3 regions of the Streptomyces sp. JLSY215 genome follow, and region 1 is predicted to be linked to each of the others. Evidence: predicted binding sites of a transcription regulator. Region 1 holds the regulator's gene; each other region holds the start of a gene.
What was found. The regulator HrcA, encoded in region 1, represses chaperone genes, less so after heat shock. The targets are predictions, from matches to a motif close to TTNGCACTCNGNNNNNCNGAGTGCNAA.
Positions count from the first base shown of each region.

Region 2: groES (co-chaperone GroES) is a predicted target of HrcA. The motif match lies at 2,283-2,309, and genes of this name have one in related genera.
Region 3: AC5677_RS16050 (FmdB family zinc ribbon protein) is a predicted target of HrcA. The motif match lies at 4,746-4,772, and genes of this name have one in related genera.

Region 1 is NZ_CM185022.1:2,887,548-2,895,428, forward strand. Features, by position in the region: gene dnaJ (molecular chaperone DnaJ) at 1-352, opposite strand, end outside; gene hrcA (heat-inducible transcriptional repressor HrcA) at 355-1,371, opposite strand; gene AC5677_RS12990 (MBL fold metallo-hydrolase) at 1,600-2,337, shown strand; gene AC5677_RS12995 (DUF3097 domain-containing protein) at 2,506-3,333, shown strand; gene AC5677_RS13000 (Uma2 family endonuclease) at 3,317-4,018, opposite strand; gene hemW (radical SAM family heme chaperone HemW) at 4,089-5,321, opposite strand; gene AC5677_RS13010 (SpoIIE family protein phosphatase) at 5,363-7,471, opposite strand; gene AC5677_RS13015 (AMP-dependent synthetase/ligase) at 7,737-7,881, opposite strand, start outside.
Region 2 is NZ_CM185022.1:3,802,128-3,810,008, forward strand. Features, by position in the region: gene groL (chaperonin GroEL) at 52-1,680, opposite strand; gene groES (co-chaperone GroES) at 1,827-2,135, opposite strand; gene AC5677_RS16860 (FtsW/RodA/SpoVE family cell cycle protein) at 2,636-4,012, shown strand; gene AC5677_RS16865 (polysaccharide deacetylase family protein) at 4,061-4,942, opposite strand; gene AC5677_RS16870 (THUMP-like domain-containing protein) at 5,025-6,218, shown strand; gene AC5677_RS16875 (Uma2 family endonuclease) at 6,247-6,852, shown strand; gene tsaD (tRNA (adenosine(37)-N6)-threonylcarbamoyltransferase complex transferase subunit TsaD) at 6,863-7,881, opposite strand, start outside.
Region 3 is NZ_CM185022.1:3,613,063-3,620,943, forward strand. Features, by position in the region: gene AC5677_RS16035 (penicillin acylase family protein) at 1-1,143, opposite strand, end outside; gene AC5677_RS16040 (potassium/proton antiporter) at 1,411-2,916, shown strand; gene AC5677_RS16045 (MFS transporter) at 3,293-4,648, shown strand; gene AC5677_RS16050 (FmdB family zinc ribbon protein) at 4,784-5,140, shown strand; gene AC5677_RS16055 (S-methyl-5'-thioadenosine phosphorylase) at 5,241-6,074, shown strand; gene mscL (large conductance mechanosensitive channel protein MscL) at 6,854-7,357, shown strand; gene AC5677_RS16065 (hypothetical protein) at 7,404-7,643, opposite strand; gene AC5677_RS16070 (MerR family transcriptional regulator) at 7,808-7,881, shown strand, end outside.

The DNA of each region.
Region 1 (7,881 bases):
TCATGGCGTCCTGGCCGCGGCGGGTGCGCGAGCGCGGGCCGCGCTGCGAGGCCGTGCCGAAGAAGGCGTCCATGATGTCGGAGAAGTTGCCGAAGCCGGCGCCGAAGCCGCCCGCGCCACCGCCGCCGCCCGACTGCGAGAGCGGGTCGCCGCCGAGGTCGTAGACCTGCTTCTTCTGCGGGTCCGACAAGACCTCGTAAGCGGCGTTGATCTCCTTGAACCGCTCCTGGGTCTTCGGGTCCGGGTTCACGTCCGGGTGCAGCTCGCGCGCCAGCCGACGGAAGGCCTTCTTGATCTGGTCCTGCGAGGCATCGCGACTGACGCCGAGAACCGAGTAGTAATCCGTGGCCACTTTTACGACTCCGCGAGGATTTGTCCGACGTAACGTGCCACTGCGCGTACCGCTCCCATCGTTCCGGGGTAGTCCATGCGGGTCGGTCCGACCACGCCGAGTTTGGCGACTGCCTCGTCGCCCGAACCGTAACCGACCGCGACGACCGATGTGGACGTCAGGCCTTCGTGGGCATTCTCATGCCCGATACGTACGGTCATGCCCGAGTCCTTGGCCTCCCCGAGCAGCTTGAGCAGCACCACATGCTCCTCAAGGGCCTCCAGGACCGGGCGGATGGTCAGGGGAAAGTCGTGCCCGAAGCGCGTGAGATTGGCGGTTCCGCCGATCATCAGCCGCTCTTCGGTCTCCTCCACCAGAGTTTCCAGCAACACCGACAGCACTGTCGAGACCGTGCCGCGGTCGTCCTGCTCGAAGGACTCCGGGAGATCCTGCACCAACTGCGGCACATCCGCGAACCGGCGCCCCACCACCCGGCTGTTGAGCCGCGCCCGCAGATCCGCGAGCGACGCCTCGCCGAACGGCGCCTGGCAGTCGATCAGCCGCTGCTCGACCCGTCCGGTGTCCGTGATCAGTACGAGCATGAGGCGGGCCGGGGCCAGCGCCAGCAGCTCGACATGGCGGACCGTGGACCGGGTCAGGGACGGGTACTGCACGACCGCCACCTGGCGGGTCAGCTGCGCCAGCAGCCGGACCGTACGGCCGACGACGTCGTCGAGGTCGACGGCGCCGTCGAGGAAATTCTGGATGGCCCGCCGCTCCGGGGAGGACAGCGGCTTGACGCCCGCCAGCTTGTCGACGAAGAGACGGTAGCCCTTGTCGGTGGGGATCCGGCCGGCGCTGGTGTGCGGCTGGGCGATGAAGCCCTCGTCCTCCAGCGCCGCCATGTCGTTGCGGACGGTGGCCGGGGAGACGCCCAGCTGATGGCGTTCGGTGAGCGCCTTGGAGCCGACCGGCTCCTCCGTCCCGACATAGTCCTGGACGATGGCGCGCAGCACTTCGAGCCTGCGTTCACTGAGCATCCTGCGCACCTCCAGTCCAGCCGTGTGGCCGTCTCGTCACTCCTGGCACTCGCACGGGCCGAGTGCCAGACCCGGAAGCCAGTGTACGGCCGGGTAGCACAGCTGCGGCAAGAGCGACCGCAATGATCAGCTGCCAAAGCGCCGCCCGATGACCGTGATCGGCCGTTGTGGCCGGTCCGTGAGGCGTTCCGTCGGGCAACGCTATCGCGATGGAGCTAGCGTCTCGGTATGCGCACTGCTTGGGAAGAGGCCGGGTGGGAACGGCTCGGTGAAGGCGTTGCCCGCCGCCGGATGCCGGGTTGGGACGAAACGATCGGCGTGATCGCCGGATCGGCCGGGGTGATGATCGTCGATACCGGCGCGTCCCTCCGCGACGGCGCCGATCTGCGCCGGGCGATCCGCGGTGTGCTGGGCCGGGAAGTGACGCATATCGCGCTCACCCACCCGCATTTCGATCACGTCATGGGCACCGCCGCCTTCGCGGGCGTCGAGGTGTTCGGCGCGGCCGGGATGGCCGATCTGCTCCGGCGCGACCGGGACGAGCTGCGGCGGGACGCGGTACGGCACGGCGTCGACCCGGAGGCGGCCGCGGAGGCCGCGGATCTGCTGGTCAGCCCGCATCACCACGTCCACGGCGAACTGACCGTCGACCTCGGCGACCGGCAGGTGCTGCTCGCCAATGTCGGCCCCGGCCACACCGCCCACGACCTGGCCGTCCTCGTACCGGGCCGGGGCGGCACCCCCGAGATCGTCTTCTGCGGCGATCTGGTCGAGGAGTCGGGCGAACCGAGCGCCGGCCTCGACTCGCTGCCCCAGCAGTGGCCGGCGGCCCTGGACCGGCTGCTGGCCCTGGGCGGCGAGGACGCGGTGTACGTACCGGGGCACGGGGCGGTCGTGGACGCCCGCTTCGTGCACGCCCAGCGGGACGCCCTGGCCATCCGCTTCGGCGTCGACCCGCTCTCCTGACAGCACTTCTTGCCCGCCCCTCACGAGAACGGGACCCTTACGCCGCCATGCGCGGCAAGCGGTACGGCCCGGACCTCACCCCGCCCTGACCGCATCCCCCGGGGACAACCCCCGGACCCCCGGCCGACCCCCACACCACACCACCCCGCAGAGAACAGGCCCACCCCGATGCACAGCAGGCGCTACAGCCCCGACCTCACCCCGCCCTGGAAGAAGCAGCGGCCCGCTCCCGAGGTACCGGCCGAGCCCGACCTCGTCGTCGAGGAGGTCACCACCGGCTTCTGCGGTGCCGTGATCCGCTGCGAGAAGACCGCCGAGGGCCCGGTCGTCACCCTTGAGGACCGCTTCGGAAAGCACCGGGTCTTCCCGATGACGCCGCGCGGCTTCCTTCTGGAGGGCCGCGTCGTCACCCTCGTACGGCCCCAGGGCCGCCCGGCGCCGGCCGGTCCGGCCCGTACCGCGTCCGGCTCACTCGCCGTGCCCGGCGCCCCCGCCCGGGTGGCGCGCGCCGGGCGCATTTATGTGGAGGGGCGGCACGACGCGGAGCTGGTCGAGCGGGTGTGGGGGGACGATCTGCGCATCGAGGGCGTGGTCGTGGAGTACCTGGAGGGGATCGACGACCTGCCGGCGATCGTGCGGGGCTTCGCGCCGGGGCCGGATGCGCGGCTGGGGGTGCTGGTGGATCACCTGGTGCCGGGCTCGAAGGAGTCGCGGATCGCGGCCTCCGTGACGGACGCGAACGTGCTGGTCGTCGGCCATCCGTACATCGATGTGTGGGAGGCGGTGAAGCCGGCGTCGGTGGGGATCGCGGGGTGGCCCGCCGTCCCTCATGGCCAGGACTGGAAGACGGGGGTGTGCCGGGGGCTGGGCTGGCCGGAGAACACGGGGGCGGCGTGGCAGCGGATCCTGGGCTGCGTGCGGTCGTACAAGGACCTGGAGCCGGCGTTGCTGGGGCGGGTGGAGGAGCTGATCGACTTCGTCACCGCCTGCCCGTGACCGGCGACGGCGGGGGAAAACCGGCCGTGTCCAACGCGAGGCCGAGGCCGTCCAGCGGCACGGGGTGGCCGAACCTGCTGGTCCGGCACACCGCGTAGTCGGCCTCCTCATCGCTGCCGACGGGCTCGGTGAGGAGGACGCAGTGGGCCTCGAAGGGATCGATGATCAGGTACGCGGGCACCTTCCCGGCCGCATAGACCTCACGCTTGACCCGGTAGGTCCGGTCGGCGCGGGCCTTGGGGGCGACCTCGACGAGGAGTGCGGCCGCCGTGGGCGGGAGCCGTGATGCCGCGTCGGTACCGCGCTCCAGGACCACCAAGTCCGGTGCGGCACTGGCTGCTTGGTGCGGGATCTCGACGTACCGGGCGCGACGACACCGCTGACGCGGGCTCGGGATCTGGTCCCGCACGGCGCCGATCACCAGGTCACGGACCGGATACCGGTCGGCCGCCAGGGTGATCTCCCCCCAGAGGAGCTCGGCCCGGACACCGCGCGGAACCTCCAGGCTCCGGAAGTACGCGGCCATACGGCGCTCACCCACGCCCGACAGGACGATCTCCCCGCGGAGGAGCTCCGCCTTGATGCCCTCCGGAACCGCCAGGCCATGGAAGATCTCCGCCCTCAGGCGCTCGTCCACCGCCGTCATCCGGGTGCCCTCCGCGTCCGCCCACGCACACCGCGCCACTCGGCGGCAGCCTACGAGCGGCCCCCGTCGGGCGCGGCGGCCGTTCGCTCCGGTTCACCCCTGCGAGCGATCAGTCCACCAGATCCCGCACCACCGCGTCGGCCAACAACCGCCCCCGGAGCGTCAGCACGGCCCGGCCGTCCGTGTACGGGCCCTCTTCCAGCAGCCCGTCGGCCAGTGCCCGCTCCGCGGCCTTCGCCCCCGCCGGGGCGAGGAGGGACAGCGGGCAGCCGTCCGCCAGCCGCAGCTCCAGCAGGATGCGCTCCACCCGCCGGTCCTCGTCCGGCAGGATCTCGCGGCCCGCGCCCGGGGAGCGGCCCTCGGCCAGGGCCTGGGCGTAGGCGCCGGGGTGCTTGACGTTCCACCAGCGGACGCCGCCGACGTGGCTGTGCGCTCCGGGGCCCGCGCCCCACCAGTCGGCGCCGGTCCAGTACAGCTCGTTGTGGCGGCAGCGGGCGGCCTCGGTGGTGGCCCAGTTGGAGACCTCGTACCAGGAGAAGCCCGCGGCCGACAGCCGCTCCTCGGCGATCAGATAGCGGTCGGCGTGGACGTCGTCGTCGGTCATCGGGACCTCGCCGCGGCGGATCCGGCGGGCGAGCTGGGTGCCCTCCTCGACGATCAGGGCGTACGCGGAGACGTGGTCGGGGCCGGCGCCGACGGCGGCGTCGAGGGAGGCCCGCCAGTCGTCGTCGGTCTCGCCCGGGGTGCCGTAGATCAGATCGAGGTTGACGTGGTCGAAGCCGGCCGCGCGGGCCTCGGCGACGCAGGCCTCGGGGCGGCCGGGGGTGTGGGTGCGGTCGAGGATCTTCAGGACGTGCTGCCGCGCGCTCTGCATGCCGAAGGAGACGCGGTTGTAGCCGCCCTCGCGGAGTTCGGTGAGGTAGCGGGGGTCGACGGATTCCGGGTTGGCCTCGGTGGTGATCTCGGCGCCCGGGGCGAGGCCGAATTCGTCGCGGATGGCCGCCAGCATGCGGCCGAGGTCGGCGGCGGGCAGCAGGGTCGGCGTGCCGCCGCCGACGAAGACCGTCTCGACGGGGCGGGGGTCGTCACCCAGGGCCTTGCGGGCCAGCCGGATCTCCTCGACGACGTGGTCGGCGTAGTTGTCCCGGGAGGCCAGGGCGCCGCCGGAGCCGCGCAGCTCGCTCGCGGTGTAGGTGTTGAAGTCGCAGTAGCCGCAGCGGGTGGCGCAGTACGGCACGTGCAGATAGAAGCCGAGGGGCCGCTCGGCCGCCCCTGTCAGCGCATGGCGGGGCAGCGCCCCGTCCTCGGGCATCGGCTCACCATCAGGCAGTGCGGAAGGCATGAGGTCCATTGTCCGTCATGCCGGGGGTGGTCCGGTGTCCGTCATGGCAGGGGCGGTCCGGGCGGGCCCGACTCGCCCGCGCCTTCCGCCGCCGTCCCCGGTCCCGCGGCCTGGAGCACCAGCAGCGCCAGGTCGTCGTCCGGCGGCGTCGGCGCGAAGGCGTGGACCGTGCTGCGGATGTGTTCGGCGATGGCGGTGGCACGCAGGCCCGTGCAGGCGGCGAGGGCCGTGGTCAGACCGTCCTCGTCGTCGAAGAGGCGGCCGTCCGAGCGGCGCTCGGTCACGCCGTCGGTCACGCACAGCAGCGTCTCGCCCGCGCAGAGGTCGAAGGACTCGCTGACGTACGCCGCGTCCTCGACCACCCCCAGCAGCATCTGGGGCGCCGCGACGACCCGGACCGCGCCGTCGGCGCCCAGCACCAGCGGGAGCGGGTGGCCGGCGCTGGCCAGCGTGCAGCGGGCGCCGCCGGAGCCGCCGTGGTACGGGACGATCTCGCCGTAGAGGAGGGACAGGAAGCGGGCCTGTTCGCCCTCGTCGCGGATCTCGACGGGGGCCTCGGCGCCCGCGCCGGCCGCCGCGACCGCGGCCGCGACCGCCGCGACGGAGTCCGCGGCCTCCCGGGCCATCGTCTTGTTGAGGCGGTCGAGGACCTCGGCGACGCCGAAGCCGTCGCGGGCCAGCAGCCGCAGCACCGGGCGGGCCAGGCCCGTCACCGCGGCCGCTTCGGGACCGCTGCCGCAGACGTCGCCGAGGGCGAAGCACCAGCGACCGTCACCGGCGTCGAAGAGGTCCCAGAAGTCGCCGCCCGCCCAGGCGCCCTCGCGGGGCTCGTAGACCACCGCGGACTCCACACCGGGCACCTGTGCGCGGCCCCGGGGCAGCAGCCGGCGCTGCAGGACCTGGCTGATGCGCTCCTGGCGGCTGTAGGCACGGGCGGTGGCCATGGCGCGGGCGACCCGGCGGCACAGGTCCTCCACCAGGCCGATCACCTCGTCGGGGAAGCGGAGCAGGCCGGAGCGGCCGAGCAGGAGCGTGCCGAGCCGGCGGCCGCCCGCCACCAGGGCGCAGGCCAGGGCCGCGCCGCCGGGGCCGTAGCCGCCCGGCTCCGGCGGCCAGGGCCAGGGGACCGCGGCGGGGGTGCTGCTCAGGCCCGTGTCGCCGCCCGCCATCGGCGGCGGGTCCTTCTCCAGGACGGTGCGCAGCGAATCGATCCGGCTCTCGCTGGAATGCCAGACGCGGGCCAGCCGCTGCGCCTCGCCGTCCGCCTCGATGCCGCGCCCGGGCGCGCCGCCGTCGCCGTCGTACAGCCACACCGCGCACCAGTCGGCGAGCCGCGGCACCGTCAGCTGGGCGGCGAGCGAGGCGACCTGGTCGGCGTCGAGCTGACCGGAGAGCAGGTCGGAGGCCTCGGCGAGGAAGGAGAGGGCGCCCTGGTGGCCCCAGTCGCCCTCGGACGCCTGGCGGACGGCCCGGCGTGGGGTGGGCGCGAGGAGCTCGGCGGCGCGCAGTCCGCGCTGCAGCAGCTGGTTGTCGACGGCGCCCTCCGGCTCCGGCCGGGCGATGCCGTCCGGAGCCGCGGGCAGCCGGAACCACACGGTCTTCATGGCGCGGCGGTAGGTGATGCCCCAGGACTCGGCGACCCCGCTGATCAGCTGCAGGCCATGGCCGCCGCCTTCGGACGCCGGGGCCTCCTCGCGGGCGCGCACCGGGCGGGCCGGGTGGTGGTCGGAGACCTCGATGACCACGGCGGTGCGGGCGGTGCCGTCCGGGCCGCCGGGGTGGTCGGGGTCCCGTTCCGGGTGCTCGTAGGGATCGGGACCGGCGGCCGGTTCCAGGCGGCAGCGGAGTTCGACGGCGGTGCCGGCGTGCACCACGGCGTTGGTGACCAACTCGCTGACGAGCAGGACCGCTTCGTCCTCGAGGCGCTCGGTGAGGTCCGGGGCGCCGGCCAGCGCCTGGGCCGTCCAGTCGGCGAACACCGTCCGGACGAACTGCCGGGCGGCGGCCGCGGCGCGCGGGTCGCCGGGCAGGCAGGCGGCGCGGGAGTACCCGCCACAGGGACGGCTGCCGGGCTCCGCGGGCACGGCCGCCACGCCGTCGCGCGGCGAGTCCGGTGGTGAGTCCGGTGGTGATGAAGTTGTCGTCCTCATAGACCAACTCCCGAGCAGCTCCGCGTCAGCGCCGGATGCGCCACCGACAGAGTGACAGACCGAGCGCGGCCATAAGCGCGGAGTCACCGAAGTTGGTGCTCAAGTGGGGTGATTCGGCTGACTCGCCCGGGGAGTTGGCCGACATGCGCGGGATGTCCGGGCGTGCGCCTGTATGGACAACCGGAGGGAGGACGTCCGTACGAGGGCCGGGGCGGCCCGGACGGCATCTGCGCCACCCCGGACCACCCCGCCCGCTGCCGTGCCGCTACGCCTCCCGCGCCCCGGCATACATCTCGTCGAGCAGGTCCTTGAAGGTCCGCTCCACCACCGGCCGCTTGACCTTGAGGCTGGGGGTGACCTCGCCGTGCTCGATGTCCAGGTCGCGCGGCAGCAACCGGAACTTGCGGATC
Region 2 (7,881 bases), 910 kb from region 1:
CCCGCATGAGCGGGGACCGGGCCTCGAAGCCGTACCGGACTACTGCACAGGTCAGTGCGAGTGGCCGTGGCCGTGACCGTGACCGGCCTCGGCCTCCTCCTCCGCCGGCTTCTCGACGACCAGGGTCTCGGTCGTCAGCAGCAGCGAAGCGATGGAGGCGGCGTTCTCCAGGGCGGAGCGGGTGACCTTGACCGGGTCGATGACGCCGGCCTTGACCAGGTCGCCGTACTCGCCGGTGGCGGCGTTGAAGCCCTGGCCCTTGTCCTGCTCGGCGACCTTGGCGGTGATCACGTAGCCCTCGAGGCCCGCGTTCTCGGCGATCCAGCGCAGCGGCTCGACGGCGGCGCGACGGACGACGGCGACACCGGTGGCCTCGTCGCCCTCCTTGCCGAGGTTGCCCTCGAGCACCTTGACGGCGTGGACCAGCGCAGAGCCACCACCGGAGACGATGCCCTCCTCGACCGCGGCGCGGGTCGCGGAGATGGCGTCCTCCAGACGGTGCTTCTTCTCCTTGAGCTCGACCTCGGTGGCCGCACCCACGCGGATGACGCAGACGCCACCGGCGAGCTTGGCGAGGCGCTCCTGGAGCTTCTCGCGGTCCCAGTCCGAGTCGGTGGTCTCGATCTCGGCCTTGATCTGGGCGACGCGGCCCTCGACGTCGGCGCTGTTGCCGCCGCCGTCGACGATGGTGGTGTCGTCCTTGGTCACGGTCACGCGGCGGGCGGTGCCCAGCACGTCCAGACCGGCCTGGTCGAGCTTGAGGCCGACCTCCTCGGCGATGACGGTGGCACCGGTGAGGGTGGCCATGTCGCCGAGCATCGCCTTGCGGCGGTCACCGAAGCCGGGGGCCTTGACGGCCACGGCGTTGAAGGTGCCACGGATCTTGTTGACGACGAGGGTGGAGAGCGCCTCGCCCTCGACATCCTCGGCGATGATCAGCAGCGGCTTGGAGGCACCGGCCTGGATGACCTTCTCCAGCAGCGGCAGCAGGTCCTGGATCGAGGCGATCTTGCCCTGGTGGATGAGGATGTACGGGTCGTCGAGGACGGCCTCCATCCGCTCCTGGTCGGTGACCATGTACGGCGAGAGGTAGCCCTTGTCGAAGGCCATGCCCTCGGTGAAGTCCAGCTCCAGACCGAAGGTGTTGGACTCCTCGACGGTGATCACACCGTCCTTGCCGACCTTGTCCATCGCCTCGGCGATCAGCTCGCCGACCTGCTTGTCCTGCGCGGACAGGCCGGCCACGGCGGCGATGTCGGACTTGTCGTCGATCGGGCGGGCGGTGGCCAGCAGCTCGTCGGAGACGGCCTTGACCGCCGCGTCGATGCCCTTCTTCAGGGCGGCCGGGGAGGCACCCGCGGCGACGTTGCGCAGACCCTCGCGGACCAGCGCCTGGGCCAGCACGGTGGCGGTGGTGGTGCCGTCACCCGCGATGTCGTTGGTCTTGGTCGCCACCTCCTTGACGAGCTGGGCGCCCAGGTTCTCGTACGGGTCCTCGACCTCGACCTCACGCGCGATGGTGACACCGTCGTTGGTGATGGTCGGGGCGCCGAACTTCTTGTCGATGACGACGTTGCGGCCCTTGGGGCCGATCGTCACCTTGACCGTGTCGGCAAGCTTGTTGACGCCGCGCTCAAGGGCGCGACGGGCGTCCTCGTCGAACTTCAGGATCTTCGCCATGAGTTGCTTCAAGTCCTCTCGTTGCGATCTTCGGCCTCGCCGCCGTGACCGCTGTCGCTCATATCGCTCATACGAAACTGCGCCCCTGCCCCGGGTTGTTTAGACGCGGGAACCAGGGGCGCAGATCAAGGCAAAACGTGGGTGACTTACTTCTCGATGATCGCGAGCACGTCGCGAGCCGAGAGGACGAGGTACTCGTCGCCGCTGTACTTCACCTCGGTGCCGCCGTACTTGCTGTAGAGCACGACATCGCCGACCTTGACGTCGAGCGGCAGGCGCTCGCCGTTCTCGAAACGGCCGGGACCCACGGCCAGGACAGCGCCCTCCTGGGGCTTCTCCTTGGCAGTGTCCGGAATGACCAGGCCCGAAGCCGTGGTCTGCTCGGCGTCGAGCGGCTGGACCACAATGCGGTCCTCGAGCGGCTTGATGGCAACCTTGGAGCTGGTGGTCGTCACGATCCGACCTCCCCCTTCGGAGATCTCACGGGGTTAACTGTCTGAGGTGGCGACCAGGTGGATCCGTCGTCGCGGGTGCCGGACCTGCCCGTCGCGCATACTTGGCACTCCCCGGTGGAGAGTGCCAACGCTGACACTATGACGCGGTTAGCACTCGGTCAAGCGGAGTGCCAATCGAGGCGCGGCCTGTCGCCCGTGCGGGTTCGGCGGCGGCCACCGGGCAGCTGAATTCGGACACACCTCCCGCATCGGCCGCAACCACACTCACCGCTTCCTCGTCTCCCTTCCCGACCACCGAACCGACCACCGAACCGACTCCCGAACCAACGACCGAACCGACGACCGACCCCGACGACCGGGCTTCCGGCGTACGACCCTCCCCCAAGGTCTTGAAGACCAGGGGGGACACCCCAAGGCGGAGGACCCGCGTGCACGGACCGACCAGCGCTCCCCGCGCGGCCCGGAGGAGGCAGAGGCAGGAGAGCGACGTCGAACGCACGATGACGTTCGCCGCCCTCGCCCAGGCCCCCGACCGCCGCCGGACCGAGGCGTGGCTGCTGCTCCTCACCGTCGGGATCACCGTCTTCGGCTATGTCTGCACCGAGCTGTCGATGAAGGGCGGGGTCTCCCGCGGCCTGATCGTCTTCAGCGCCGTCTTCACCGCCATCGCACTGGTCCCGCATCTGCTGGTACGCCGCTTCGCACCGCGCGCCGATCCGCTGATCCTGCCGCTGGCGACGCTGCTGACGGGCATCGGCCTGGTGCTGCTGCACCGGCTGGACATCTCCTACAAGGCCAGCCCCCTGCTGCTGCGGATGATGGGCCAGGCCGCGGACGGCCAGCTGCTGTGGACGGCGATCGGGGTGGCGGTCTGCATGGGCGTGCTGCTGACGCTGCGCGATCACCGCACGCTGCAGCGCTATATCTATCTGACGATGGCGGGTGCGCTGGTGCTGCTGATGGCACCGGCCTTCTTCGGCGCCGACCAGTTCGGGGCCAAGCGCTGGATTCTGCTGGGTCCGCTGTCCGTTCAGCCCGGCGAATTCGTCAAGGTCATGATCGCGGTGTTCTTCGCGGGTTACCTGACCGTCAAGCGCGATGCGCTGGCGCTGACCGGACGGCGCTTCCTCGGGGTGCAGCTGCCCGTGGCGCGCCAGCTCGGGCCGATCTTCACGATCTGGGCGATCAGCCTGCTGGTGCTGGTCTTCGAACGCGACCTCGGCACCTCGCTGATCTTCTTCGGCGTCTTTGTGATCATGCTCTACATGGCCACCCAGCGCACCAGTTGGGTGGCGTTCGGCCTACTGATGGCCGTCATCGGCGCGGCGGTCGTCGGCTCCCTGGAGCCGCATGTCCACGGCCGGGTCACCGCCTGGCTGGACCCCATGCGGGCGTACACCAAGCAGGGCGAGGCCGAGGGCATGTCCCGGCAGCTCGCCGAGGCGCTCTTCAGCTTCGGCAGCGGCGGGATCGGCGGTACCGGGCTGGGGCAGGGCCATCCCGAGCTGATCGGCTTCGCCGGCAACAGCGACTTCATCCTGACCACCGTCGGCGAGGAGCTGGGCCTGGCCGGGGTGATGGCCGTGCTCCTGCTGTACGTCCTCCTGGCGCAGCGTGGGCTGCGGGTGGCGTTCAGCTCCCGCGACCCGTTCGGCAAACTGCTCGCCGTCGGGCTCTCCAGCGCGCTGATCCTCCAGGTCTTCGTCGTCGCCGGCGGCGTCACCGGGCTGATCCCCCTCACCGGCAAGGCGCTGCCCTTCCTCGCCAAGGGCGGCTCGTCACTCGTCGCGAACTGGGTGATGGTCGGGCTGCTGCTGCGGATCAGCGACACCGCCCAGCGCCGCCGCGAGCCGGTGGGCCCGCCGCCGCGGCCGTAGGGCGAGCCGTCCCGCACCCGGCACCCGGCACCCGGCCCCGGCACCCGCTCACACATAGTCCTCCAGCAGCCCGACGGCGAAGCCCTGTTCGCGGGCCGTGCGCAGCAGGTTGCGCGCGGCCTCCGGCAACGCCCCGTGCCGGTCCCGGCGGAGGTCGGTGCGGGCCAGGACGATATCGCCGGGGTGCAGCCGGTGGTCCCGCTCGCGGTAGGCGATCCGGCCGGGGAAGACCTCCTCGTTCCAGAGCGGTACGGCCCGGACGCCGCAGGCGGCCGCCATCCGCAGCGTCTCCAGCGTGTACGCGCCCTGCGGCGGCCTGAAGAGCACCGGCCACCGGCCGCTCCGGCGCTTGCGCAGATCCTGCTGCTCGCAGATCGCGTCGCGCTGCGCCGCCGCGGGAAGCCGTGGCAGCACGCGCTGGTGCGCCATGGGGAACGCGCTGAAGGGGACGTCGAGTTCGCGCATCATCCGGATGAAGTCGGCGTCCGTCGCATCGGCGTCGTCGACCGTCAGGAACACGACCTTGGCGCGGGTCGGCACCCGGGCGATCACGGCGGGCAGACCCGTGCCGCGGCCCCTGGAGAGGCGCGGCTCGGTCGTCAGGAACGGCTTGAAGGCCGGCGGCCGCGGCGGGCTGAGCGGCAGCCCGGCCAGTCCGTACCGCTTGGCCGCCACCGCCTGGCGCGCCTGCGCCCGGTGCACCATCCGCGCCTGGGAGAGCAGCGCGCCGGCATCCGGCGCGACGACGGTCGGCCCGGCCGCCGGAGCGTTGTCGAGCAGGTCCTCACCGCGCACCACACCGCAGCCGGCCGCCAGCAGCCCGAGTACGGAGAGGGCCGCCAGGCCCCGAGCCCTGGCGGCGGCACCCGTGGCCACGCCCTCGCCCTCATCCCGTACCCGGACAGTTCGGAAAAGTCCGACAATCTTCATAACCGGGAGTCTGGCAGCGCCCCGCCCCCTCGCCACGGCGACACAACCCACCACGCCGAAGCGGTCAGCCGACTGGCCCACAATGGGGCAGGTGACCGACCTCGACACGTTCTGCGCACTGCTCACCCCCGAGGGACAGGAGCTGCTGGCCGCACTGCGGGACCACGATCCGGCCGACGACCTGGCCGTCGCCACCCGGCTGCGCCGCACCCACCCCGCGCCGCTGGTGTCCGCCGCCCTCGGGCAGGCCCGGCTGCGGCAGCGCGCGGCAGCGAAGTTCGGGGCGGACGCCCAGCGGATGTACTTCACCCCGAACGGCGTCGAGCAGTCCACCCGCGCCACCGTCGCCACCCACCGCGCCGCCCGGCTCGCCGCGCTGGGCGTCCGTACGCTGGCCGACCTCTGCTCCGGTATCGGCGGCGACGCCATCGCCCTGGCCCGCGCCGGAATCCGCGTCCTGGCCGTCGACCGCGACCCGCTGGCCTGCGCCGCCGCGCGCGCGAACGCCGAGGCGCTGGGGCTGGCCGGTCTGATCGAGGTGCGCTGCGCGGATGTGGCGGAGGTGGACACGGCCGGGTTCGACGCGGTGTTCGTGGACCCGGCGCGGCGGACGAAGGCGCGGGGCGGCAGGATCTTCGACCCGGAGGCGTACTCGCCCCCGCTGTCCTGGGCCGTCGAGGCGGCCCGCAAGGCCCCCCGCGCGGCGCTGAAGATCGCACCCGGCGTACCGCACGAGGCGCTGCCGGAGGACGCCGAGACGGAGTGGATCTCCGACGGCGGCGAGGTGAAGGAGGCGGTGGTGTGGTTCGGCACCACCGCGGCCCCCGGCGGCCGCCGCGCGACCCTCCTCCCCGGCGGCGCCACCCTGCTCGGCGCGGGCCTGCCCGACCCCGAGCCGGGCCCCGTCGGCCGCTGGCTGTACGAGCCGGACGGCGCCGTCATCCGGGCGCACCTGGTGGCCGATGTCGCCCGGCAGATCGGCGGCCGGCTCATCGACCCGACCATCGCGTACCTCACCGCCGACGAGCTGACCCCGACCCCGTACGCCACCGCCTACGAGATCACCGACGTCCTGCCCTTCAACGTCAAGAAGCTGCGGGCGCTGCTGCGCGAGCGCGGGATCGGCATCGCGGAGATCAAGAAGCGGGGGTCGGCGGTCTCCCCCGAGGAGCTGCGCAAGAAGCTCCGCCTCGAAGGGGTGAACTCCTGCACGATCATCCTCACGCGGGTGGCGGGAAAGCCGAGCATGCTGCTGGGGAGGCCGGTCAGGGCGTAGCCCCCGTAGGCGACGAAGGAGACCAAGGATGAGCAGCGAACCGCTCGTCGAGCCGGCCGTCGAGTGGGAGGACCCGGCCGATCTGCTGGTCGCTCTGGAGAAGGCGTACGGAATTCCGGTCCGGGCCGAGTACGTCGAAACGCTCCCGATCCTGATGCCACCGCGCGAGGACCGGCACAACGACTGCGCGTCGGAGCTGACGTTTCAGCTCCGCGCCGCAGGCGGCCGGGCGGGAGCGGGCAACGGCTTTCGTATCGGATCACGGGGAGACCGGTCGGGTGCGTTGGTCGTCCCCGACTTCTACGTGCTGAGCCGCAGGCCCACCGACGAGGACGAAGCGCACTACCAGGCCCACGAGGGCTGGTACCCGGCCGATCTGCTCGGCCTCGTCGGCGAGGTGACGTCAACGAACCACCACACGGACTCCGGCGCCAAGTACCGCAGCTACGCAGCAGCCGGAGTGCCGGTCTACGTACTGATCCACCGTCAGGCAGGCAAGGCGTACGCCTTCTCCCGCCCCGAGGAAGGCGAGTACACCACCAAGGTCCGGGTAAGCCTCGGCCACCCCCTGCCCCTCCCCGCCCCCTACCCCGCCCTGGAGACGGCCTTCCTGCTGGAGGGCCCGGAGGACTGAGCCCGGACCCTCAGGCGTACAGGTTCCGCTTGCTCAGCTCATGCACGTGATCGTGGGTGTGGCCGTGACCGTGCTCATGGACATGATCCGGATCCGGCACATGCGGCTCCGTCACCGGCAGCGACGAATCCGCCGAGAGGGCCCAGTTCGAGGCTGGCCGGTTACGCGCCACCATCTCCGCCCCCAGCGCCGCCACCATCGCGCCGTTGTCCGTGCACAGCTTGGGCCGCGGCACCCGCAGGGTGATGCCCGCCTTCTCGCAGCGCTGCTGGGCGAGCGCCCGCAGCCGGGAGTTGGCCGCCACCCCGCCGCCGATCATCAGGTGGTCGACGCCGTTGTCCTTGCAGGCCCGTACGGCCTTACGGGTCAGCACGTCCACCACGGCCTCCTGGAAGGACGCCGAGACATCCGCCACCGGGACGTCCTCACCGGCCGCCCGCTTGGCCTCGATCCAGCGTGCGACCGCCGTCTTCAGGCCGGAGAAGGAGAAGTCGTAGACCGGGTCGCGGGGGCCGGTCAGCCCGCGCGGGAAGCGGATCGCGTCGGGGTTGCCCTCGCGGGCGTAGCGGTCGATGACCGGGCCGCCGGGGAAGCCGAGCTGCAGCACCCGCGCGATCTTGTCGAACGCCTCGCCCGCCGCGTCGTCGATGGTCGAGCCCAGCGGCCGCACATCGGAGGTGATGTCGGGCGCGAGGAGGAGCGAGGAGTGGCCGCCGGACACCAGCAGCGCCATCGTCGGCTCCGGCAGCGCGCCGTGCTCCAGCTGGTCGACGCAGATGTGCGAGGCCAGGTGGTTGACGCCGTAGAGCGGCTTGCCGAGGGCGTAGGCGTACGCCTTCGCGGCCGAGACACCGACCAGCAGCGCGCCCGCGAGACCGGGGCCCGCGGTGACCGCGATGCCGTCGAGGTCGCTCGCCGCGACCCCGGCGTCCTTCAGGGCGCGCTGGATGGTGGGGACCATCGCCTCCAGGTGCGCCCGCGAGGCGACCTCCGGGACGACGCCGCCGAAGCGGGCGTGTTCGTCGACGC
Region 3 (7,881 bases), 730 kb from region 1:
GAGGTCGGAGACGTCGGCGCCCAGGTTGGTCATGCCCCAGGCGATGTTCTGGTTGTGGCCGATGACGACGCCGGGCATGCCGGAGAAGGTGAAGCCGGAGACGTCGTAGTTGCACTTGGGGCCGGTGGTGCGGCAGTGCAGGCCCATCTGGTACCAGAGCGAGGGCATCTGCGGCGCCAGGTGCGGGTCGTTGGCCAGCAGCGGCTTGCCGGTGGCGGTGTGCTCACCGGAGACGACCCAGGAGTTGGAGCCGATGCCGTTGCCGTTGGGGCCGAGCAGCGCGGGGACCTTGTCGAGGGTCTTGGACAGCGCGGAGAGCTGCGACTGCAGGCCCACGGTGGCGGTGCCGGCCGGGGCGGCGTTGGCCGAGCCCTTGGGCCGGTAGGTCTTGGTGGCCGGGTCGACCGAACCGCCCTCGACGATCGGCTTGTTCCGCTGGTACGGGTACTTCGGGTACAGCTGGGCGATCTGCTCCGGGGTGAAGCGGCTGGTCATCAGGGAGCGGTCGATCTCTTCCTGCATGTTGCCGCGCAGGTCCCAGGCCATCGCCTTGAGCCAGGCGACCGAGTCGACCGGCGTCCACTTCTGGGGCGTGTAGTCGTTCTCGAGGTCCAGCGCCGCGTACTCCAGGGACAGCGCCGAGCCCTGGTGTTCCTTGAGGTAGGCGTTGACGCCGTCGGAGTAGGCCTGGAGATATTTCTTGGTCTCCGGCGACAGCTTGGTGTCGTACTCCTTCTGCGCCACGTGGTGCCAGCCCAGCGTGCGCAGGAATTCATCGGACTTGACCTGGCTCTTGCCGAACATTTCCGACAGGCGGCCGGCCGTCATGTGGCGGCGGACGTCCATCTCCCAGAAGCGGTCCTGCGCCTGGACGTAGCCCTGGGCGCGGAAGAGGTCCGCGTCGGTGTCGGCGTAGATCTGCGGGATGCCGTTGCCGTCGCGCGCGACGGTCACCGGGTTCGTCAGCCCCGGGAGGTTGAGCGATCCGGTCGTCTCCGGGAACGAGGCGCGCACGGTACTGACGCTCCAGTACGCGCCGAAGCCGATGCCCGCCACGAGCAGCAGCACGACCGTGATGGCGACGAGGCGGCCGCGCCGCCCCTTTTTCTTCTTTGGGGCAGGGCCGGACTTGTTGGCGGGCATCTCTGTCCTTCGAGGGGCAGGGTGGGAGTGCTGGGAGCAACCATAGGCGCACGGGTCCGGCGAGCCCTACGCGGAGTCACCGCCAGCACATCGAACTTTCAAGTAATGGTAAATTGTTAGACTTAGTAACTAGATACGGTAAGGATCGTAGGTCCCGAACGGCCTGTAAAGGGCCCCAGGGAACCCGCCCCCTCCGGCCCGCGTGCGAGAAAGGACCAGCTCCTGACTGTCGACTACCTCAACGAACTCCTGCTGGTCTGCTCGCTCGTGCTGCTCATCGCCGTGGCCGCGGTACGACTCTCCTCGCGCAGCGGACTCCCCAGCCTGCTCATCTACCTGGGGATAGGCGTCGCCATAGGGCAGGACGGCCTCGGCGGCGTTGTCTTCGACAACGCCGGGCTGACCCAACTCCTCGGCTATGCGGCCCTGGTCGTGATCCTCGCGGAGGGCGGACTGGGCACGAAGTGGAAGGAAATCAGGCCGGCGCTGCCCCGGGCGGCACTGCTTTCGACGGTCGGCGTCGCGGTGAGCGTGGGGGTCACCGCGGCCGGAGCGCACTATCTGGCCGGGCTCGAATGGCGCCAGGCGCTGCTGATCGGCGCCGTGGTCTCCTCGACGGACGCGGCCGCGGTCTTCTCCGTACTGCGCAACGTCCCGCTGCCCGCCCGCCTGACGGGTGTTCTGGAGGCCGAATCGGGCTTCAACGACGCCCCGGTGGTCATCCTCGTCGTCGCCTTCTCCACGGCCGGGCCGGTCGAGCACTGGTACGCCCTGCTCGGCGAGATAGCCCTGGAGCTGGCCATCGGCGCCGCGATCGGGCTGGCGATCGGCTGGCTCGGCTCCTACGGCATGCGGCATGTGGCGCTGCCCGCCTCCGGCCTCTACCCGATCGCCGTCATGGCCATCGCGGTCTCCGCCTACGCGGCCGGCGCCCTGGCACACGGCTCCGGATTCCTCGCCGTCTATCTGGCCGCGGTGATCCTCGGTAACGCCAAACTCCCGCACGCCCCGGCCACCCGCGGCTTCGCCGAGGGGCTCGGCTGGATCGGCCAGATCGGCATGTTCGTCCTGCTGGGCCTGCTGGTCACCCCGCACAACCTCCTCGACGACATCGTCCCGGCGCTGGTCATCGGCATGATCCTGACGATCGTGGCCCGCCCGCTGTCGGTGTTCGTGAGCCTGCTGCCGTTCCGCATGCCCTGGCAGGAGAAGACCCTGCTGTCGTGGGCCGGCCTGCGCGGCGCGGTGCCCATCGTCCTGGCCACCATCCCGATGGTCACCGACATCCCCGGCAGCGAACGCGTCTTCAACATCGTCTTCGTGCTCGTCGTGGTCTACACCCTCATCCAGGGCCCGACGCTGCCCTGGCTGGCGCGGCGGCTGCAGCTCGGCGACGGCGAGGAGGCCGCCGACCTGGGCATCGAGTCGGCCCCGCTGGAGCGGCTGCGCGGCCATCTGCTGTCCACGTCCATCGGGCCCGGCTCGCGGATGCACGGCGTCGAGGTCGGCGAGCTGCGGATGCCCGCCGGCGCCGCGGTCACCCTCGTCGTCCGGGACGGCTCCAGCTTCGTGCCGTCGCCCACGACCGTGCTGCGGCACGGCGACGAGCTGCTGGTGGTGGCCACGGACCCGGTACGGGACGCCGCCGAGCGACGGCTGCAGGCCGTCTCCCAGGGCGGCAAGCTGGCCGGCTGGCTGGGAACGGGCGGACACGGCGAGCCGCGGCACGGCGAGTCCAGGGAGCGACGGGGCAGGCGGCGCGGGGCCGGGTGAGCCGAGGAGCCGGCTGAGCCGAGGGGCATGCGCCCCCTTGGAGGCCCGTACGGCACCGAGCGGGCCCTTGCGACTCCGACCGGCCGGTATGTGCCGCATCTCTCCACGGATCCCAAGGAATTTCACGTGAAGCCCTGGTTAATCCCAGGGCTTCACGCGCTTCAACCTGTAGTATGAAGAGGCAATAAACGAACCAACTCTGCCTGAAGCAGAGCTGGCGCGACCGCTCGGCGGCCGCGGTCCTCTGCCACAAGCGCAGCCACTTCTCCGGTGCGGACCACGCGGTATCACTCGGTCCTGCGCGAGAGGACAGCTCTCGGCGCGTTCCGTGACGACCTCGCGGCCACGCGCTACCAGGCAGCAGAAAGGCCCGGCCGTGGCACCCGCGGTCAAGGACTCCCGTCCCGGATACGGACAACTGCTGCGCACCCCTGGTGCATGGACATTCGTACTGCCCGGCTTTCTGGCCCGGCAGCCGTTCGCGATGCTGACGATCGGCATCACCCTGCTCGTCCAGTCCACCACCGGCTCCTTCGGCACCGCCGGCGCGGTCACCGCCGCCACCGGCGTCTCGATGGCGCTGTTCGCCCCCCAGAGCGGCAAGCTCGCCGACCGCTTCGGTCAGCGCGCGGTGCTGCTCCCCGGTGTCGCGGTGCATGTCGCCGGCGTCGCCGCGCTGATCACCCTCGCCCTCGCGCACGCCCCCCTGTGGGCGCTGCTCGCGGTGGCCGTTCCCACCGGCGCCTCGACGCCGCAGGTCGGCCCGATGGTCCGGGCCCGCTGGGCGGCGACGCTCGGCGGCAGCCCGCTGATGCCGACGGCCGCCGCGTTCGAGTCGGTGACCGACGAGTTCACCTTCGTCGTCGGCCCGGTGCTGGCGACCGCCCTGTGCACCGGCATCCACCCGGCCGCCGGCCTGATCACCGAGGCCGTCCTCAGCCTGGCCGGCGGTCTGCTGTTCGCCGCGCAGCGGCGCACCCAGCCGCCCGTCCACCGGGCGCAGGACCTCGGCCGCCCGCGCGTCTCGGCGCTGTCCGTGCCCGGCGTACGCGTCCTGATCGTGGCGTTCCTGGGCATCGGCACCGTCTTCGGCGGTATGCAGGTCTCGCTGACCGCCTTCACCGAGCACATCGGGCACCCGGGCATCAACGGCGTCCTCTACGGGATCTTCGCGGCCGGCAACATGCTCGCGGGTATCGCCTGCGGCGCCATCAGCTGGAAGGTCGGCCCGCGCCGCCGCCTGCTGGTCGCCTACGGTCTGCTGGCCCTGGCCACCACCCCGCTGTGGTCCGTGACCGCGGTGCCGCTGCTGGCCGCCGTCGGCCTGGTGATCGGCCTGTGCATCGCCCCGGCCCTGATCTCCGGCTACACCCTGGTCGAGACGCTGGTGCCGGCCGCCGCCCGTACGGAGGCCTTCACCTGGCTGACCGGTGCGGTGGCACTGGGCCAGGCGGCCGCAGCCTCCTCGGCCGGCCAGCTCACGGACCGCTTCGGCCCGAGCGCCGGCTTCCTGGTGCCGCTGGCCGGTACGGCGCTGGCGCTGACGGTGCTGCTGACGCTGCGCGCGCATCTGCTGCCGCGGTCGTCGACCGTGGTCGCCGGCGGCGCCGCGCACGGCACGGACGCCACGAACGGTACGGACGGTACGGACAGCACGGACGGCACGGACGCTGCGAACCAGCAGGTCGACGCCGTTTCCGAGGGCCGGGAGCGGGCGCTGGCGAACGCCTGACAGGACGCGGGACGCGCGCCCTGCCGAACGTGGAGTCGGTCACCGTACGCCGGTCACAGTGGACTGACGGGCCGGAATACTGCACTATGGATCGTCGTTAGCACTCATCGAGTGAGAGTGCCAGGAGGAAGTCAAGTGCCGACCTACCAGTACCAGTGCACCGCGTGCGGCGAGGGCCTTGAGGCCGTGCAGAAGTTCACCGACGACGCGCTCACCGAGTGCCCCAGCTGCAACGGACGCCTCAAGAAGGTGTTCTCCGCGGTCGGCATCGTCTTCAAGGGCTCCGGGTTCTACCGCAACGACAGCCGCGGCTCGTCGTCCAGCAGCAGCCCGGCGAAGAGCTCCTCCAGCACGAGCGGCTCGTCCTCCTCGGACTCGGCCGGCAGCTCGGACGCCAAGTCGACGACCTCGTCGTCCACGGCCTCCTCCTCGTCCTCGACGGCGTCGTCCTCGACGTCCTCGTCGTCCACGAGCAGCAGCTCCGCCGCCTGACCCACGCTTCCCCCGGACCCCGCCGTCGCCGACGGCGGGGTCCGCGGCTTTTCCGGCCCGGCCCCGCGGCGCGGCGGGCCGCCCCGATAGTGTGACCGGCATGTCTGACGCGGAGATTGGCGTTATCGGCGGCTCGGGGTTCTATTCCTTCCTCGACGACGTGACCGAGATCACAGTGGACACCCCCTACGGGCCGCCCAGCGACTCCCTCTTCCTGGGCGAGGTGGCCGGCCGCCGGGTCGCCTTCCTGCCCCGGCACGGCCGGGGGCACCACCTCGCGCCGCACCGCATCAACTACCGCGCCAACCTGTGGGCGCTGCGCTCGGTCGGCGTGCGCCAGGTCCTCGGGCCGTGTGCCGTCGGCGGCCTGCGCCCCGAGTACGGCCCCGGCACGCTGCTCGTCCCCGACCAGCTCGTCGACCGCACCAAGTCCCGCGCCCAGTCGTATTTCGACGGCGAACCGCTGCCGGGCGGCGCCGTCCCGAACATCGTCCACGTCTCCTTCGCCGACCCCTACTGCCCCACCGGGCGCCGGACCGCGGTGGCGGCGGCCCGCGGCCGCAACTGGGAGCCGGTCGACGGCGGCACCCTCGTCGTCATCGAAGGCCCCCGCTTCTCCACCCGCGCCGAGTCCCGCTGGCACGCCGCGCAGGGCTGGTCGGTGGTCGGCATGACCGGCCACCCCGAGGCCGTACTCGCCCGGGAACTCGGCCTCTGCTACACCTCATTGACCCTGGTCACCGACCTGGACGCGGGCACCGAGACGGGCGACGGTGTCTCCCACGAGGAGGTCCTCAAGGTCTTCGGCCAGAACGTCGGCCGACTGCGCGAGGTCCTTTTCGACGCGGTGGCCGCCCTCCCCGACTCCGCGGCGCGCGACTGTCCCTGCGCCAGTTCCCTCGAGGGCTGGGATCTGGGGATCGAGCTGCCGTAGCGGCGGTGCCGGGCGTCGCGGGGCATCGCGGGCTCGGCGGCGCGGTTTGCCGGGGCCGGCAGGATCTCGGGGAGATCAGGGGCGCCAGGGCCGCCAGGGGCTTCTGCGGGTGAGCGAGTTGTCCACAGGTGCGGGTTCATCCACAGGCCGAAGCGGGCCGTGGGGAATTCCGGCACGGTGGTGATCGCCGGTGACCGCCGGTGACCCGTTCCGCAATCCCGCGACAGGCGGTGACGACGATGCCCCGTCCCTCCCTCGACTCCCCTCCCGACGCCTCCCTCGGCCTTCCCGCCGCCTTACGGCTCCCGCCGGATCCGCTCCCCGACCCGCCGCTCCCGACTCCGCCAACGTGTGAAGTGCCCCACTTCGCACCGGTACGGGCCGGTGGTGGACGACACCGATGGCGGCGGACGACGCGACGGCGCCTGATCGCCGCCGCACTGGCGATGACCGCCGCAGCACTGGCCACGGGCGTCTCGTACGGCGCCGTACGAACGGCTCCGGCGACCGGATGCCCGGCGGCGGCGCTCTCCGGAGGGCGGTAGTCATGCCCCAAGATCGAGTGGCGTCCGCTCCGCTCGCACGCAAAGCTTCTCCGGGTGGGGGTGCCCCCTGCCCTTCAAGGGCTTGGGAGAGGCCGGTCCGCCAGATCCGCACTGACGCTCTGGTCGATCGCCGGTTCGTGTCGGACGACTGGACACCGCCGCCCCGCCCTGCCGTAAGTTGCGGTGCTGATTGTTGCTGCACCATCCGTACCGAGCGTGGAAAGAGGCTGTCAGGTGAGCGAGAACAAGGGCGTCCTGCAGGGATTCAAGGAATTCCTGATGCGCGGAAACGTCATCGAGCTCGCGGTCGCGGTCGTCGTCGGTGCGGCATTCACCAACATCGTCAATGCCGTGGTCAAGGGCGTGATCAACCCGATCATCGGCGCCCTCGGCTCGCAGAACCTCGACAACTACAAGGCCTGCCTGAGCACCAGCTGCCACCCGGACAAGAAGACGGGCGAGTTCACCGACGGGATCTACATCCTGTGGGGCTCGGTGCTCAGCGCCGCGCTGACGTTCCTGATCACCGCCGCGGTCGTCTACTTCCTCATGATCCTTCCGATGAACAAGTGGAAGGCCCGCCAGGACGCGAAGAAGCCGGTCGACGACGCCCCCGCCGACCCGACCGAGATCGAGCTGCTCACCGAGATCCGCGACGCGCTCATCGCGCAGCGCAATGGCTCGCTCCCGATGTCCGGCACGTCGGCCACCGTCATCACGCAGAAGACGCAGCAGTAGCCGGAGCGCGCCCCCGCGACCGGCGCCCGCCGCCTCATCGCCTCGCTCAGAGGTGGTGGGGCGGCTTTTCGTCGAGGAAGCGGGCGAGATCGGCGGCGCTGCCGGAGGCCGTGGGCCGCTCGCCCCAGCCGCGGTCGGTGTCGTCCGAGGACTGCCGGTCCAGCGGATCGTCGAAGATCAGCGCGGCGGGCCGGGCGGCGGGCCGGGCCGTCTCGGGGGTCCCACTCGCGGCGGGCCGGGCGGCGGGCGCCTCGTCGGCCGGTTCGGGTTCGGGGATGGTGCTCACCTCTTCAGGGTACGGGGGCGAGGGCCCGGAGCCTGGTGGGGGCGTGCGTGAGGGGGTGGGCGCCGCGTACGGCGCCGCGTACCGTCGGACCGTCGCCTTGATGCGGTCGCTGCCGTCGCTGCCGTCGCTGCGATGGTTCGATGGGGCAAAGGGGAGGGGAGCACATGCGGATCGGAGAGCTCTCGGAGCGGACCGGCACGCCCCGTCGGCTGTTGCGCTATTACGAGGAGCAGGGCCT